2 regions of the Duganella sp. S19_KUP01_CR8 genome follow, and region 1 is predicted to be linked to the other one. Evidence: predicted binding sites of a transcription regulator. Region 1 holds the regulator's gene; the other holds the start of a gene.
What was found. Region 1 encodes sigma-54, which starts transcription at its own class of promoters, with help from an activator protein. Its sites were predicted from a motif close to TGGCANGNAANCTGCTTT; they were not measured.
Positions count from the first base shown of each region.

Region 2: V6M89_RS16865 (flavin monoamine oxidase family protein) is a predicted target of sigma-54. The motif match lies at 2,550-2,567, and genes of this name have one in related genera.

Region 1 is NZ_JAQQPR010000009.1:155,992-163,642, reverse strand. It holds gene V6M89_RS11650 (enoyl-CoA hydratase/isomerase family protein) at 1-1,064, opposite strand, end outside; gene V6M89_RS11645 (alginate lyase family protein) at 1,097-2,032, opposite strand; gene hpf (ribosome hibernation-promoting factor, HPF/YfiA family) at 2,131-2,490, opposite strand; gene V6M89_RS11635 (RNA polymerase factor sigma-54) at 2,568-4,046, opposite strand; gene lptB (LPS export ABC transporter ATP-binding protein) at 4,052-4,804, opposite strand; gene lptA (lipopolysaccharide transport periplasmic protein LptA) at 4,807-5,406, opposite strand; gene lptC (LPS export ABC transporter periplasmic protein LptC) at 5,414-6,007, opposite strand; gene V6M89_RS11615 (KdsC family phosphatase) at 6,020-6,562, opposite strand; gene V6M89_RS11610 (KpsF/GutQ family sugar-phosphate isomerase) at 6,562-7,560, opposite strand.
Region 2 is NZ_JAQQPR010000015.1:151,651-159,301, forward strand. It holds gene V6M89_RS16860 (bifunctional diguanylate cyclase/phosphodiesterase) at 1-2,501, opposite strand, end outside; gene V6M89_RS16865 (flavin monoamine oxidase family protein) at 2,680-4,266, shown strand; gene V6M89_RS16870 (Rid family hydrolase) at 4,289-4,741, shown strand; gene V6M89_RS16875 (transferase spermidine synthase) at 4,787-5,572, opposite strand; gene V6M89_RS16880 (hypothetical protein) at 5,709-5,984, shown strand; gene V6M89_RS16885 (GGDEF domain-containing protein) at 5,998-7,173, shown strand; gene V6M89_RS16890 (Ppx/GppA phosphatase family protein) at 7,297-7,651, shown strand, end outside.

The sequences.
Region 1 (7,651 bases):
TGGGCGTAGTCCGGCCACACCGGCTGGAAGAAACGCTGCACCATGGCCTCGCCGACTTCTTCCAGCGACGCCGGCTTCCATTGCGGCGCGTTGTCCTTGTCGATGACCAGCGCGCGCACGCCTTCGATCACTTCGCCGTCTTCGAAGTTGTGGCGCACCAGCGTGCGTTCCATGCGCAGGCAATCGGCCACGTCCAATGCGGCGCCGCGCTGGACCAGCTCATGCGTCACGCACATCATCAGCGGCGAGCGGGTGGCCATCACTTGCAACGTCTTTTGCGCGAAGGCGCCGTCGTCCGTTTTCAGCGAGGCGGTGATCGCGGCCACCGAACCGGCGCCGAAGTGACGGTCGATAGCGGCGCGCTCGGACTCCAGCTTGCTGTCGCCCGCCGCGGCCTTGAACGGCGCCGCGAAGGCAGCAATGGCCTCGGCCAATCCCGCGCCCGGCGTCGACTCCAGCAGCACCGACAAGGCCGCCATTTCGCTGCCAGGCACAAAGTGATCGGCCAGGCCCGCATGCAGCGCATCTGCCGCTCCGATGGTGACGCCGGTGACGCCAAGATAGCAGCCCAGCTTGCCCGGCGCGCGCGCCAGGAAATAGCTGCCGCCCACGTCCGGAAACAGGCCGATGTTCACTTCCGGCATGGCCATCCTGGTCCGCTCGGTGACGATGCGCACGCGGCAGTCTGGACCGCCCTGCGCCACGCCCATGCCGCCGCCCATGACCACGCCGTCCATCAACGCGATGTACGGCTTGGGATAAAAATGGATCAGGTGATTGAGCGCGTATTCCTCGGTGAAGAAATCCTCCACCAGCGCGCTGCCGCCCTGCGGCGTGGCGCGGCCGGCGTCGTAGAAGAAGCGGATGTCGCCGCCGGCGCAGAAGGCCTTTTCGCTGCTGCTGCGAATGACGACGGCGGCCACGCCGCTATCGTCGCGCCACGCCATCAGCGCCTGCGTGATATCGCGCACCATCGCCAGCGATAAAGAGTTCAAGGCCTTGGGCCGGTCCAGCGTGATGAAGCCGGTTCCGTTGCTGACGCTGGTGTGGACGTATTCGCTCATGAGGTGCTTGGTGTGGTGGAAAAAACCCTATTCTACTGCGACTTGCCGGGCGCCAGATGCTCCAGCGGATTGGCCAGGTTGAGGTCGCCGCCCAGGCGCGGCTGGAAGTTGGCTTTGAGCGGCATCAGCTCCGCCCTGCCCTGGTGCCGGGCGTAGACGATGGCGAACGACATCTCGCTGACATTGGCCCGCTCCTGCGTGAAACCGGTGGCCTTTTCCATCGCCGACGGGTCTTGCGCGGCGGCCAGCGTGAAGCGCATCAGCTGGTCCAGTTTGGCGGAATGCAGGTCCAGGATGGACGCGCTCATCACCAGCGGCACGGCCGCGAACACGTGGTAGTGCAAGGCCTTGGCCGCGCGCTCCATTTCCGCCGGCAGCGAACCGTCCGCCGCCACCTGCGCCATCGCGTGCTCGAACACCTTGCGGCCCCAGGCCAGGTAGCGCTCGTCATGCGTGACGCCGCCCACCGCCGTCACCGCCAGGCCTTCCCAGTAGTAGTGGTTATTGCGCGTGCCCTTGTGGGCATCGGAGTGCGCCATGGTGGCGTCGGCCAGCGTCTTGAACCAGGCTTCGATGGTTTGCTGCTGGACGGGGGTGGCGGCCGGCTTGACGCGGGCGTAGCTCAGCGCCATGCCGCCCAAAGTCCACTTGCGCACGTACCAGGCCTGCTCGCTGGACAGCTTGCCCAGCAAGGCCCGCTGCCCGGCCCAGCTCTCCAGCCAGCCCAGCGCGCAGGCGGCGTTGCCCTGGCTGGCGTTCTGCGCCACCTCGGCCAGGAAGTCGTCGATCGGCTTGGTGTTGGCGATATTGCGCGCCCGCAGTACCGGATCGATGACGGAGTGGTGCGCATCCGAGTAGTAGCTGTTGGCGTCGATGTCGATCACGGCCGGCGGCGGCGCGGTGCAGGCCAGCACGGTGGGGGCGGCCAGCGCCAGCAGCCATGCCGTAAATAGTTTAGCTCGTTTCATGCCACTCCCGTCCAAGTTTGGAAAACGTTTACTCTAAACCATTTGGACGCAAAAAAGGGCGCCTCTGCACCCTTAGTTTGATGGTGCCGGGGCCGTTGTTATAGGGCGGCGGCAGCGGGTTCGTAGCTATCCGGGAGATGCTTGATCGCATCGTGGCCGTGCTCTTGGACCTTGGCTTTGTATTTCATGACCTGCCGATCCAGCTTGTCGATCAAGGTATCGATGGCGGCGTACAAGTCTTGGGACAGGCTTTCCACGTAGACGGTCTTGCCCGACATACGCAGGTTGATTTCAGCCTTCTGGCGTTTCTCTTTCTCTTTGAGGTTATCTACAGTCAGGATGACAGCAATATCAATCACTTGATCAAAGTGGCGGGTGACGCGTTCCAGCTTGTTCTGCACGTATTCACGGATGGCCGAGGTCACTTCGAGATGATGTCCACTGATGGTGAGATTCATACACACTCCTAAAGATAATGTCGCTTCTTACGGTTAGTGCGGAGCCCATTACTGCCGGGCGCGCAGGAACCAAGTAACTACAAAGATTTACGGAGACTGACTGGCGGGATCTTCAACGCTTCGCGATATTTGGCAACAGTGCGTCGCGCAATCACCATGCCTTGTTCTCCCAGCATGTCCGCAATCTTACTGTCGGATAAAGGATTTTTCGGGTCTTCTGCTCCTGTCAATTGCACGATGAGTGCACGTATCGCCGTCGAACTTGCTTCCCCCCCCGCTTCGGTGGCGACATGGCTACCAAAGAAATATTTCAACTCAAACATGCCATGCGGGGTCAGCATATATTTTTGAGTTGTTACACGAGAAATAGTGCTCTCGTGTAGTCCCAGTGTATCAGCAATTTCGCGAAGCACAAGGGGGCGCATGGCAACCGCACCATGGGAGAAAAAGTTCTTTTGTCGTTCTACTATCGCTTGTGCAACGCGCAAAATCGTGTCGAAACGCTGGCGCATATTTTTGATCAGCCACTTCGCTTCCTGCAGCTGCGCGCCCATCGCGCCCTCGCCTTTTCCCTGCTTGAGCAGGTTGGCGTACATGGCGTTCACGCGCAGGCGTGGCATGACGTCGTTGTTCAGGCTCACTTGCCAGCCGTTGCGCGCTTTTTTGACGATCACGTCCGGCACCACGTAGTCCGACACGTCCGACGCGAACGCCGAACCCGGATGCGGATTGCACTGGCGGATGACGGTTTGTGCTTCGCGCAAATCTTCGTCGTCGCACAGCAGCGCCTTCTTCAGTTTGTTGAAATCGCGCTGGGCAAACCAGGTCAAATGATTTTCAACAATCGCCAGCGCCATGCGCCGCGTCACCATCGGGATGGCCGGCAAACGCTTGATCTGCAGCGCCAGGCATTCGGACGCGTTGCGCGCGCCCACGCCCATCGGGTCGAAGCTTTGCAGCATCGACAAGGCGGTCTGCAACTCGTCGATCTCCAGCTCCAGCTCTTCCGGCAGGCGGGCCAGGATTTCTTCCAGCGATTCTTCGAGGTAGCCGTTCTCGTCCAGCGCGTCGATGATCAGCTCGACCAGCGCGCGGTCACGCATCTCCAGCACCGTCACCCGCATCTGCTCCATCAGGTGCTCGCGCAGCGTGCAGTGGCTGGCCTCCAGCTGCGGACGCGAGTCCTCGTCGTCGGGCGCCTTGCTGCGGCCGGCGTCGCTCCAGTCGACGTCGGCGTCGCTGCTGGTGCTTTCGGTGTCGGCGGCCGGGCCGTCGTAGTTGTCGGCGTCGGCGGCCGGCGCCTCTTGCGCGTTGGGCGGGCCTTCCGGCGGCGCGTCGCCGACCGGGGCTTGCTGGCTGATGGCGCCGTCCGACAGCAGCCGCAGCGAGCGGTCCAGCGGGTCGTCGAGGCGCTCCAGCAGCGGATTATCGGTCAGCAGCTGTTCCAGTTCCTGGTGCAGCTCCAGCGTCGACAGTTGCAGCAGCCGGATCGACTGCTGCAATTGCGGTGTCAGCGCGAGGTGCTGCGACGTGCGCAGTTGCAAAGACTGTTTCATGGGTTTTACATACGGAAGTGTTCACCCAGATACACGCGACGCACCGATTCGTTGGCGATGATGTCGTCTGGCCGGCCTGAAGCCAATACCGTGCCCTGGTTGATGATATATGCGCGGTCGCAGATGCCCAGCGTCTCGCGCACATTGTGATCGGTAATGAGGACGCCGATGCCGCGTTCCTTGAGGAAGCGCACGATGCGCTGGATCTCAATCACGGCGATCGGGTCGACCCCGGCGAATGGTTCGTCGAGCAGCACGAAGCGCGGATTGGTCGCCAGTGCGCGCGCGATCTCCACGCGGCGGCGCTCGCCGCCTGACAGCGACAGCGCCTGGTTCTCGCGCAGCTTTTCGATTTGCAAATCGGCCAGCAGGGTATTGAGCCGTTCATCAATGGCAGCCTTGGATAAAGGCTTGCCGTCCACTTTCTGAATTTCGAGGACGGCGCGGATATTTTCTTCCACCGTCAGCTTGCGGAACACCGACGCTTCCTGCGGCAGGTAGGACAAGCCGAGCGAGGCGCGGCGGTGGATCGGCAGCGAGGAGATATCGGTGCCGCTGATATCGATGCTGCCGGCGTCCGACGGCACCAGGCCGACGATCATGTAGAACGAGGTGGTCTTGCCGGCGCCGTTGGGGCCGAGCAGGCCCACCACTTCGCCGCACTCGACTTGCAGGGACACGTCGTGCACGACCTGGCGCTTGCCGTAGGTCTTTTGCAGGCCGCGTACGATCAGGGTGCTACCGCAGGATGATTCCATGCTTACTTCTCCGTGGCCGGCGGCGTCGATGCGGCGGCCGGCGCGGCCGGACGGATGGTCGGCTGGATCACCATGGTGCCGCGGCCGGCGCCCGGCTTGCTCACGCCCGAGACGTTGTTCTTGACATCGAAATGCTCGGTGCGGCTGTCGTAGGAAATGAACTCGCTGTTGACTTCGCTGGTCATCCGCGGGCCTTCCAGCTGGCGCACCTTGGCTTTCGAGAACAGCTTGACCAGGTCGGTCTTGTCGCTGTATTCGATGCGCTCGGCTTCGCCCTCGATCCACTGGTCGCCGGCGCCGTCGCGCTTCTGGCGGAAGGTCGACAGCGTACCTGGCGTGCTGGTCAGCACGACGAAGTTATAGCCTTCGGGATCGGTGGTCACCACCGCCTTCGGCGACTTCATCAGCAGGGTGCCGCGCGTCAGCACGACATTGCCGATCAGCGTCTTGATCTGCTTGACGTCGTCGATTTGCAAATCGTCGTAATCGATCTTGGTCGGCTTGTTCGCATCCGCTTTTTCCGCGTGGACCACACCGGCCGCCATCAACAGCATCGCCGCCGAGAGTATCAGTTTCTTCATCATCATTCCATTCATCATCATTGTTTCCTCAGTGGCCGGCGCGCGGCGGCATCACCAGCTGTCCGCGTCCGCCCAGCTGCACTTCGCGGGTGGCGTTATTGGCCTTCATGCCGATGCCGTTGGCGGTGGCGTTGCCCATTTCCAGCGCCACCGGGCTGGCGGTTTCCATCCGTTCTTCGTCCGGGTACACGGTCAGCGCCGGCGTGGTCATGCGCATCGCCTGCGTCTGCGGCCCGGCCGGGCGCACCACGTCCACATTACCACTGAGCTTGACGCGCGTATTGCCCTGATCGACATGGGCGGTGTCGGCATTGATATTCATCGGCGGCTGGTCGCCGGACAGGCTGTGCACAATCGGCTTGTCGATATCGGAGGCATCGTCGACCGGCCGGTGGGTCAGCTTTTCGCCGGAGATAATGTAGGCCGGCTGGCCGGTCTTGTTCATGCGCACCATGCTGAAGCGGTCGATGATGTAGTCCGGCTCGTTGCGATGCTGGTCCACCTGCGCATCCTGGCCGGCCTGGTTGACCACCTGCACCAGCCAGAAGCTGCCGACGGCGACAAACACGCCGACCACCATGATGACGGTCAGCTGCCAGCGATGGGCTGTTTTTTTACGCATGCTCGATCCTCGTCAAACCAGGAATTGCGCCATCACGCGCTCGTACGTGCCCTGCGCGTGCAACAGCAGCTCGCATACTTCGCGCACCGCGCCGCGGCCGCCGGCGGCCACCGTGGTGTGGTGGGCGCGCTCCAGCACTTCGGCGCGGCCGTTCGGCACGGCGACGGCGAAACCGACGCGCGTCAAGATCGGCAGGTCGACCACGTCGTCGCCGATGAAGCCGACCTGGTCGGCGGTGAGACCGGTCTTTTCCAGCAGCGCCTTGAACGGCGTCAGCTTGTCGTGGCCGCCCTGGTGCAGATGGACGATGCCGAGGTCGGCAGCGCGTTTGATCACCTGCGGCGAAGTGCGCGCGCTGATGATGGCGGTCTGCACGCCGGATTCCTGCAGCAGCTTGATGCCCAGGCCGTCGTGCACGTTGAAGGTCTTCAGTGCTTCGCCCTCGGCGCCGTAGTGCAGGCTGCCGTCGGTCAGTACGCCGTCGACGTCGAAGATCATCAGCTTGACGCGCGCGGCGCGTTCCACGTAAGTCAATGGGGTTGCAACCTCAGTCATCAGATCACCTTGGCGCGGGTCAGGTCGTGGATGTGCAGCGCGCCGACCAGCTTGCCGCCGGCGTCGGTCACCAGCATCTGGTTGATGCGGAACTGTTCCATCACGGCCACGGCGTCGACCGCCAGTTTTTCCGGCGAAATGCTGCGCGGGTTGGCGTGCATCACATCGCGGATCACGACCTTGGTGAAGTCCTGGACTTTCTCGATCATGCGGCGCAGGTCGCCGTCGGTGAACACGCCGATCGGCTTGTCGTCGGCGTCGACCACGGCGGTCATGCCCATGCCCTTTTGCGTGATTTCCAGCAGCGCGTCGGTCAGCTTGACGTCGGCGGTGACTTTCGGCACCGCGTCGCCGCTGCGCATGACGTCGCGCACGTGGGTCAGCAGGCGGCGGCCCAGCGCGCCGCCCGGATGGGAGCGGGCGAAATCTTCTTCCTTGAAGCCGCGCAAGTCCAGCAGCGCGACGGCGATGGCGTCGCCCAGCGCCAGCGTGACGGTGGTCGAGGTGGTCGGCGCCAGGTTCATCGGGCAGGCTTCCTTGGCCACGGCCACGTTCAGGTGCACGTCGGCGATCTCGGCCAGGCTGGAGCCGGGCTTGCCGGTCATGGCGATGACCTTGCTGCCCATGCGCTTGACCACCGGCAGGATGGTCATCAGCTCGGCGCTTTCGCCGGAATACGAGATTGCAATAAAGGCATCGTCGGCGGTGACCATGCCGAGGTCGCCGTGGGCGGCTTCGGCCGGGTGCACGAACAGCGCCGGGGTGCCGGTCGAGGCCAGGGTGGCGGCGATCTTGCGGCCGATGTGGCCGGACTTGCCGATGCCGGACACGACGACGCGGCCCTTGCAGTTCAGCAGCAATTCGATGGCCTGCACCACGCTGTCGTCGGCGTCCAGGCGGGCGTTCAGGGCGGCGATCGCCTCTGCTTCGTTCTGCAGGGTGTCGCGGGCCAGCCGCAACGCATGCGCGGCCATATTTGCGTCAAAAGCTTTCAGCATTGTTTTTTCATGGGTTACACTCATGCCCAAGTATAGCCGAATTGAGAAAGCAAAAAACTTGCCAGTCACAACATAACGCCCCCGCCGGCCC
Region 2 (7,651 bases), on a different contig from region 1:
TTGAGCTTGTGCAGCAGCTCCACCGCCAGCGCCACGTCGTTCATGAACAAGCCCTCGGTCAGCTCGATATCCAGGCAGGATGGCGGCAAGCCGGTCTGCTCCAGCACCTCCGCGATCGACGCCAGCAGGTTCGGCTCGCCGAACTGGCGCGGCGACAGGTTGACGGCGATCCGCAGCGGCCCATGGCCCGCATCCTGCCAGGCCTTGGCCTGCGCGCAGGCGGTGCGCAACACCCAGGCGCCGATCGGCACGATCAGGCCGGTCTCCTCGGCCAGGCCGATGAAGCGGTAGGGCGCCACCATGCCCAGCTCGGGATGCTGCCAGCGTATCAGCGCCTCCATGCCGACGATGCGGCCGCTGCGCAGGTCCACCTGCGGCTGGTAGTGCAGCACGAATTCGTCGCGTTCCAGCGCGCTGCGCAGCGCCGTCTCGATGCGGACCCGCTCCAGCGCTTCCTCGTTCATGGCAGGCTGGTAGAACTGCGTGTTGTTGCGGCCCAGCTTCTTGGCCCGGTACATGGCGATGTCGGCATGCTCGATCAACCGCTGCGCCGGCGTGCCGTCCGGGTCGTAGACCGCCACGCCGATCGAGCAGGTGACGAAGAATTCCTTCCCCTCCAGCAGCACCGGTTGCGCCACCGCCCGCATGATGCGCTGCGTGACGTCCAGCGACAGCGCCTCGTCCGGGTACTCGGTCAGGATGGCGACGAACTCGTCGCCGGACAGGCGCGCCACGGTATCGCTTTCGCGCACGCTGTCCTGCAGCCGTTGGGCCACGGTCTTGAGCAGCAGGTCGCCGGCCTTGTGGCCCAGGCTGTCGTTGACGAACTTGAAGCGGTCGAGGTCGATCAGCATGACCCACAGCGGGATGCCGCTGCGGTTGGCGAAGGCGGCCGCTTGGGTCAGCCGGTCCTGCAGCAGCACGCGGTTGGGCAGGCCGGTCAGCACGTCGTGGTGGGCGATGTGGTGGATGCGCTGCTCGGACAGCTTGCGCTCGGTGATGTCGGTGCCGGTGCCGCGATAGCCCTTGAACGCGCCATCCTTGTCGAACAGCGGCTCGCCGCTGATGCTGAACCAGTGCAGCTGGCCGTCTGTGCCGGGCAGCGCGTAGTCGAAGTTGAGGAAGGGCAGGTGGGCCTCCAGCAGCGCGATATGGTCCTGCCCCCAGCGCGCCTGCAGCATTTCGGGATGGTGTTCCCAGCGCGTCTTGCCGATGAAGCTGTCCGGGTCCTGCTTGCCCTTGTCGAAGAAACCGCCGGTGATGCTGGTGAAGCGGAATTCCGCGTCCTGTTCCCAATACCAGTCGGACGACAGCGCCAGCAGGCGGCGGAAGCGCAGCTCGCTTTCCTGCAAGGCCTCCTCGGTGCGCTTGCGGGCGGCGACGTCTTCGTTCAGGCGCTCATTGCTTAGTTGCAGGGCGCGGGTGCGCTCCTCGACCAGCCGCTGCACCCGCACCGAGCGCCGTGTCAGCGAGTTGACGAAGGCCGCCGTCAGCAGCGAGAACAGCAGGCCGCCGATCAAGGTCGACAGCGAACCCAGGTGGCTGGCCAGGAAGGGGCGCGGCAGCGGCGTCACCTGCACGTGCCAGGCCTTGCCGGCCGCGCTGAAGGTGCGGGTGTAGAGGTCGTGGTAGTCGAAGGCCAGCCAGCGCTGCAGGGGCTTGGCCGCCACCGCCTGCTCGCCCGGCTGGCCGAGGCTGAAGATCAGGTTGTCCGGGCGGACGTCGTCGCCGACGTAGACCCGCACCACCAGCGAGGCGTCGTCCAGCAGGTCGGCGACATGCAGGATTTTGTGGATCAGGTCGGTGGAGCGGATGACGGCGCCGGTGTTGCCGATCCAGGCCGCGCGCCGCTGCGCCGCCGTGGCCGTTTGCGCGCCGGGACGGTAGACCGGCATCAGCAGCACGAAGCCTTGCTGGTTGCCGCGTTCCTGCGCCAGCCGCAGCAGCGGCGTGGCCATGATCACGCCGGCCGCCACCGCCTGATTGATGGTGTTGGACATGGGACCCAGCGACATCACGTCCAGCCCGAACGCCGCCTCGTTGCCTGACAGCGGTTCCAGGTAGTCGACGATCGCGTGTTGCGGCCGCGACGACAGCGGCAGGCGGCCGCCGTCGAACATGGCGTAGCCGGGATAGCGGTCTTGCAGCGTGGCCGCATGGCGGCGCGCCTCGTCGTCGTTGAGCACGCGGTGGTAGTTGAAAGCTTGCACAAAAGGATAACGCGCCAGCAGCGGTCGGGTGAAGTCGCCGAACTGCTCGCGGCTGACCGGTCCCACCGACTTGAACAGGTCGTTGAGGATGGTGACCAGTTCCAGCGTATCGTCCAGGCCGCGGCGGATGGCGGCCGCCCGTACCTGCGCGCGCTGCTGGAAACTGAGTTCCATCTTGCCATACTCCAGCGCGCTGACCGCGACGAACAGCATGCCGGTGACCGCCATCCCGGTGACCAGTGTCAGCGTCGCGGCCAGCGAGAACGGCGGTGACTTGAGGAACAGCGGCATGCGGCGCTTTCTGGGTGGGGACGGCAGAGCGTGCGGATGAATCTAGTGTGTCATAAGTCATGCTTTTACGACAGTTATTTGGACCGTTGGCACCTGTGGGATTGTCTTATGCAAGCCACGGTTCGGGGCAGGATTGATGTTATATTGACACGTCCCCGGCCTTGGAGGAGCACCGACCATGAAACCCGTTCATGTCGTCACCCGCCGCAGCTTTCTGGCGCAGATCGCCCGCACCGGCGGCGCGGCGGCCGCGTTTGCCGCGCTTGACGCACTGGGCTGCGCCAGCCTGGCCTGGGGCGAGGACCTGGCCTACCGGGGGCCGCCGGTGCTGCCGGGCGGACTGGGCAAGGGCAAGCGCGTCACCATCCTCGGCGCCGGCGTGGCCGGCCTGACGGCGGCCTACCAGCTGGGCAAGGCCGGCTTCGCGTGCACGGTGCTGGAAGCGCGTCACCGGCCCGGCGGCCGCAGCTGGACCATCCGTGGCGGCGACCGCTTCGAGCAGAGCGACGGCGTGCAGCAGGCGCGCTGGCCCAAGGCGCCGCACCTGTATCTGAACCCCGGTCCGGCGCGCATCTCGCACCACCACCGCGCGGTGCTGGGCTATTGCCGCGAGTTCGGCGTGCCGCTGGAAATCATGATGAACGACGACCGTGCCGCCTTGTTGCAGGACGACGCGGCCTTCGGCGGCAAGCCGGTGCAGGCGCGCCAGGTGTTGGGCGACACGCACGGCTATTTCGGCGAGCTGCTGGGCAAGGCCGTCTCCACCGGCAGGCTGGACCAGGAACTGAGCCAGCAAGACCGCGAGCGCTTGCTCGGCGCCATCGCCAGCTTCGGCGATTTGCAGCGCGACGGCCGCTACGCCGGCAGCCCGCGCAGCGGCTACAGCGCCACGCCGGGGCCGGGGCGGCCGCACGGCGCGGTGCGCGCGCCGCTGCCGCTGGACGAGCTGCTGCGGGCCGACTTCTGGCAGTTCAAGGCGTCCTTCGCCGAAGACTTCGACCAGGCCGGCACCATGCTGCAACCGGTGGGCGGCATGGACCGCTTTCCGATGGCGTTCGCCAAACGGGTAGGGCAGGTGATCCGCTACGACACGGTGGTCGACGAAATCCGCAAGACGGCGCAGGGCGCGCGCGTGGTCTTCCATCGCGGCGGCGGCCGCAGCGTCGTCGACAGCGATTATCTGATCTGCACCTTGCCGCTGTCGGTGTTGCGCGGCATCGCCAACGATTTCGCGCCGGCCTACCAAAAGGCCATCGCCGAGGTCGAGTATGCGCGCTCGGCCAAGACCGCGTTCTACGCGCCGCGCCGCTTCTGGGAGCAGGACGACGGCATCTACGGCGGCCTGTCGTGGACCAGCCGCGACGTCACGCAAATCCTCTATCCGTCGCACGGCATCGGCCAGGCCGACGGCGTGCTGGTCGGCTCCTACTGCTTCGGCGCCACGCCCGGCGACGACATGGGCCAGTATCCGCTGGCCGAGCGCATCGAGAAGGCGCTGGCGGCGGGCGAGGCGATCCACCCCGGCTACCGCCGCATGGTGCGCGACGGCGTCAACATCGCCTGGCCCAAGGTGCCGTACAGCCTGGGTTCCTGGGCCGAGTGGAAACCGGAACAATACGACACCGTCTACCAGCTGCTGCAACAGCCGGACGGCCCGATCTACTTCGCCGGCGAGTACCTGGGCTACCTCAGCTCATGGCAGGAGGGCGCGGTGCTGTCGGCCCACCATGTGATCGAACAACTGGCGGCGCGGGTGCGCGCCTGAATTTTTCCCTGAAAGGATGCATATGAAATTGACCGTCCCGTTGCTACTCGCTTCTTTGGTTGCCTTGCCGGCCGCCGCCCAGCTCAAGGTCCAGCACCTGCAAAGCGCCGACAGCGGCATCGCCAGCGCCGTGTGGGCCGGCGACACGCTGTACGTCTCGGGCAAACTGGCCAAGTCGTTCGACGGCGACACCAGGGCGCAGACGGCCGATGTGCTCAAACAGTTCGAAGCCACGCTGCGCGAGCAGGGCCTGGGCATGGGCGACGTGGTGCAGATGCGGGTCTACCTGGTGGCGGACGCCGCCGGCAAGCTGGATTTCGCCGGCATGAACGAGGCCTACAAGGACTACTTCGGCACGGCGGCCCAGCCCAACAAGCCGGCCCGCGCCACGGTGCAGGTGGCGGCGCTGGTGGTGCCCAAGGCGCTGGTGGAGATCGAAGTGGTGGCGGTGCGTGGGTTGCCGGCCAAAAAATAGCTCTTTCCAACCCGGCATGCTTCAGCGATAAGCCTGCCGCGCCACTTAGGGGTCAGACCCCGTACGGGGTCTGACCCCGCTTGGCAGTGCGGGGTTCCAGCGCAGGCGCAGCACGATCCAGTGCGCCAGCAGGCGGTTGAACAGCGCGAAGCCGAGGCCGTGGCTGCGCGCCACCCGCTGCTGCATGGCCAGCGCCGGCGACGGCTTGCCGCCCTTGACCGCGAACAGGATGCGGTTGTTGCCGGCGATGCCGCGGAACCAGCAGATGCGGCCCTGGAAGGTTTCGCGCAGGCGCCGCAGCATGGGGCCGTACTGCGGATCGTAGCTGAAGATATTGGCCACCATCACGCCGCCGGGCCGCAGCGCGCGGCGGCAGTCGGCGTAGAAGGCGGCACTGCCCAGCGCCGGCGGCAGGCCCTCGGCGTCGAAGCCGTCCACCAGCAGCACGTCGGCGGCGCCGTCCAGGCCGGCCATGTACTCGGTGGCGTCGGCCTGGATGATGCGGAAACGCGGATTGTCGCGCGGAATGGCGAACTGCTCGCGCAGCGCGATCACGTCGGCGCGCAGCTCCAGCACGGTGATGCGGCTGTGCGGCAGGTAGCGGTAGCAGAACTTGGCCAGCGAGCCGCCGCCCAGCCCGACCATGACGATGTGCTCCGGCCTCGGATGGAACAGCACGAAACACATCATCGCGCGCGCATAGCTGAGCACCAGCTCGTCCGGCCGCGACAGCCGCATCTCGCTCTGGACCATGCCGGGCTGGAATTCGAGCGAGCGCTTGTCGCCGCGCGTGTGCACTTGCGGCAGCTTGGGGGGCGGGGGGGCAGTCATATTGTGGATTTGCAAGGTCAATTTATAGTAGCATGCCGGCCAGTAAGCCACATTGCATTTACAGAAGCAACATTTGTAGGTACATTGGCGATAGCATAGGCCAGCCCCTCCGGCGGCCCCATTGGAGACAGAGACGATGTTTTTAGACCACCCAACGCTTACCGCCACCAACAGCTTCACCGAACCTGACCGCATGGAGCGCCTGCTGCGCGTGTACGGCTACGTGGTGGCGCTGGCGGACATGGCCGGCAAGCCGGCCTTTATCGAAAAAGTCAGCCAGCTGCACGACCACAAGGGCACGCTGATCGTGTTCTGGCACGACGCGCCGACCGACGACGAAAAGGCCTATTTCTCCCAGGCCTGGGCCAGCAAGATGGGCGACGGCAGCACCAACGTCGAGCACGAGGTCTGACCCGCCGCAGGTCATGGATATAAAAACCTTGGTACTGGCGCTGGCGCTGGGCAATCTGAGCCTGTGCGCGGCGCTGTTCTTTTTTGAGCAGCAGCGGCGCCGCGACGGCCAGCCGTCGGCCGCCAGCACCTGGGGCATGGCCAAGCAGTTCCAGGCCGTGGCCTGGGGCCTGCTGTTCCTGCGCGGCACGCTGCCGGACTTCCTCACCATCCCCTTCGCCAATGCCTTGCTGTTCGCCGGTTTCGCGCTGGACGCCTCGGCGCTGTGGGAGCAGGCCGGCCGCCGCGTATGGCGGCGCTACCTGCTGCCGGCGCTGGGTGCGGCGATCGGCGTGTTCACCGGCGCCTGGCTGCTGGAACTGCCGGCCGCCGAACGCATCGCCATCGCCTCGCTGATCATCGGTTTCTTCTTCATCGCCGGCGCCGCCGCGCTGGGCCGGGGCTGGAGCGCCGGCACCTTGCTGCGGCGCTACCTGGTGCTGTCCTCGCTGCTGCTGGCGCTGGCCGTGATGGCGCGCGGCCTGCTGACGGCGCTGCTGCCGGACGGCTGGGGCTGGGTCAGCCCGGCGCTGATCCAGGGCGTCGGCATCGCCGCGCTGTACCTGATGATGCTGAGCAATGCCTTCGGTTATCTGCTGCTGACCCGCGAGCAGCAACAGGCCGAGCTGGCGCGGTTGGAAGTGGTCGACGCCCTGACCGACGTGCCCAACCGGCGCGGCTTCTACCAGACGCTGACGCCGTGGATCGCGCTGGCGCGCCGGCCCGGCATGCCGACTTCGCTGATCATCCTGAACCTCGATCATTTCAAGCGCGTCAACGACAACTACGGCCATCCGGTGGGCGACCTGGTGCTCAAGGCCATGGTCGACGTCTGCAAAAAACAACTGCGCGACAGCGACCTGATGGGCCGCCTGGGCGGCGCCGAATTCGCCATCCAGCTGCCGCGCACCTCGCTGGAGGATGCGCTGATGGTGGCCGAACGTATCCGCAACGCCGTCGCCGCGCAGCCGGTGAAGGCGGAAAAAGCCGTCATCAACATGACCGCCAGCCTGGGCGTGACCACCATCCGCGCCGACGACACCACCGTCAGCCTGTTCAAGCGCGCCGACGAGGCGCTGCAACTGGCCAAGCAAGCCGGCCGCAACCGCGTGGTCGAAGCGCAGGCCGGCGCCGGAGCGCTGGAAGCCTGAATTGATACACCGCTGTCATCAGCAGGTAACAAACTGCGCTTATCGTGATTATAATCATGTAAATCGTTTAGTTTGATTCACCCGCGAGCCTTCGTAGCCGTTTGCCGAGAGAGGCTTCCAAATATGTACGCAGCAGTAGATCTGGGTTCCAACAGTTTTCGCCTCCACATCGGCAAGCATGACGGGGAGGCGATCCGCGTCCTGAAATCCGTGCGCGAACCGATCCGCCTGGCCGCCGGCTTGGACGACAAGGGCAACCTGACCGCCGCCGCCATGCAGACCGCGCTGGCCTGCCTGAAAAACTTCCGCGCCGTGCTGGCCGCCTACAAGCTCGATGGCGTGCGCGTGGTGGCCACGTCGGCCATGCGGGTGGCGCGCAATTCCGCCGCCTTCCTGCCCGAAGCCGAACTGGCGATCGGTTATCCGATCGAGATCATCTCCGGCGAGGAGGAGGGGCGCCTGATCTACATGGGCGTGG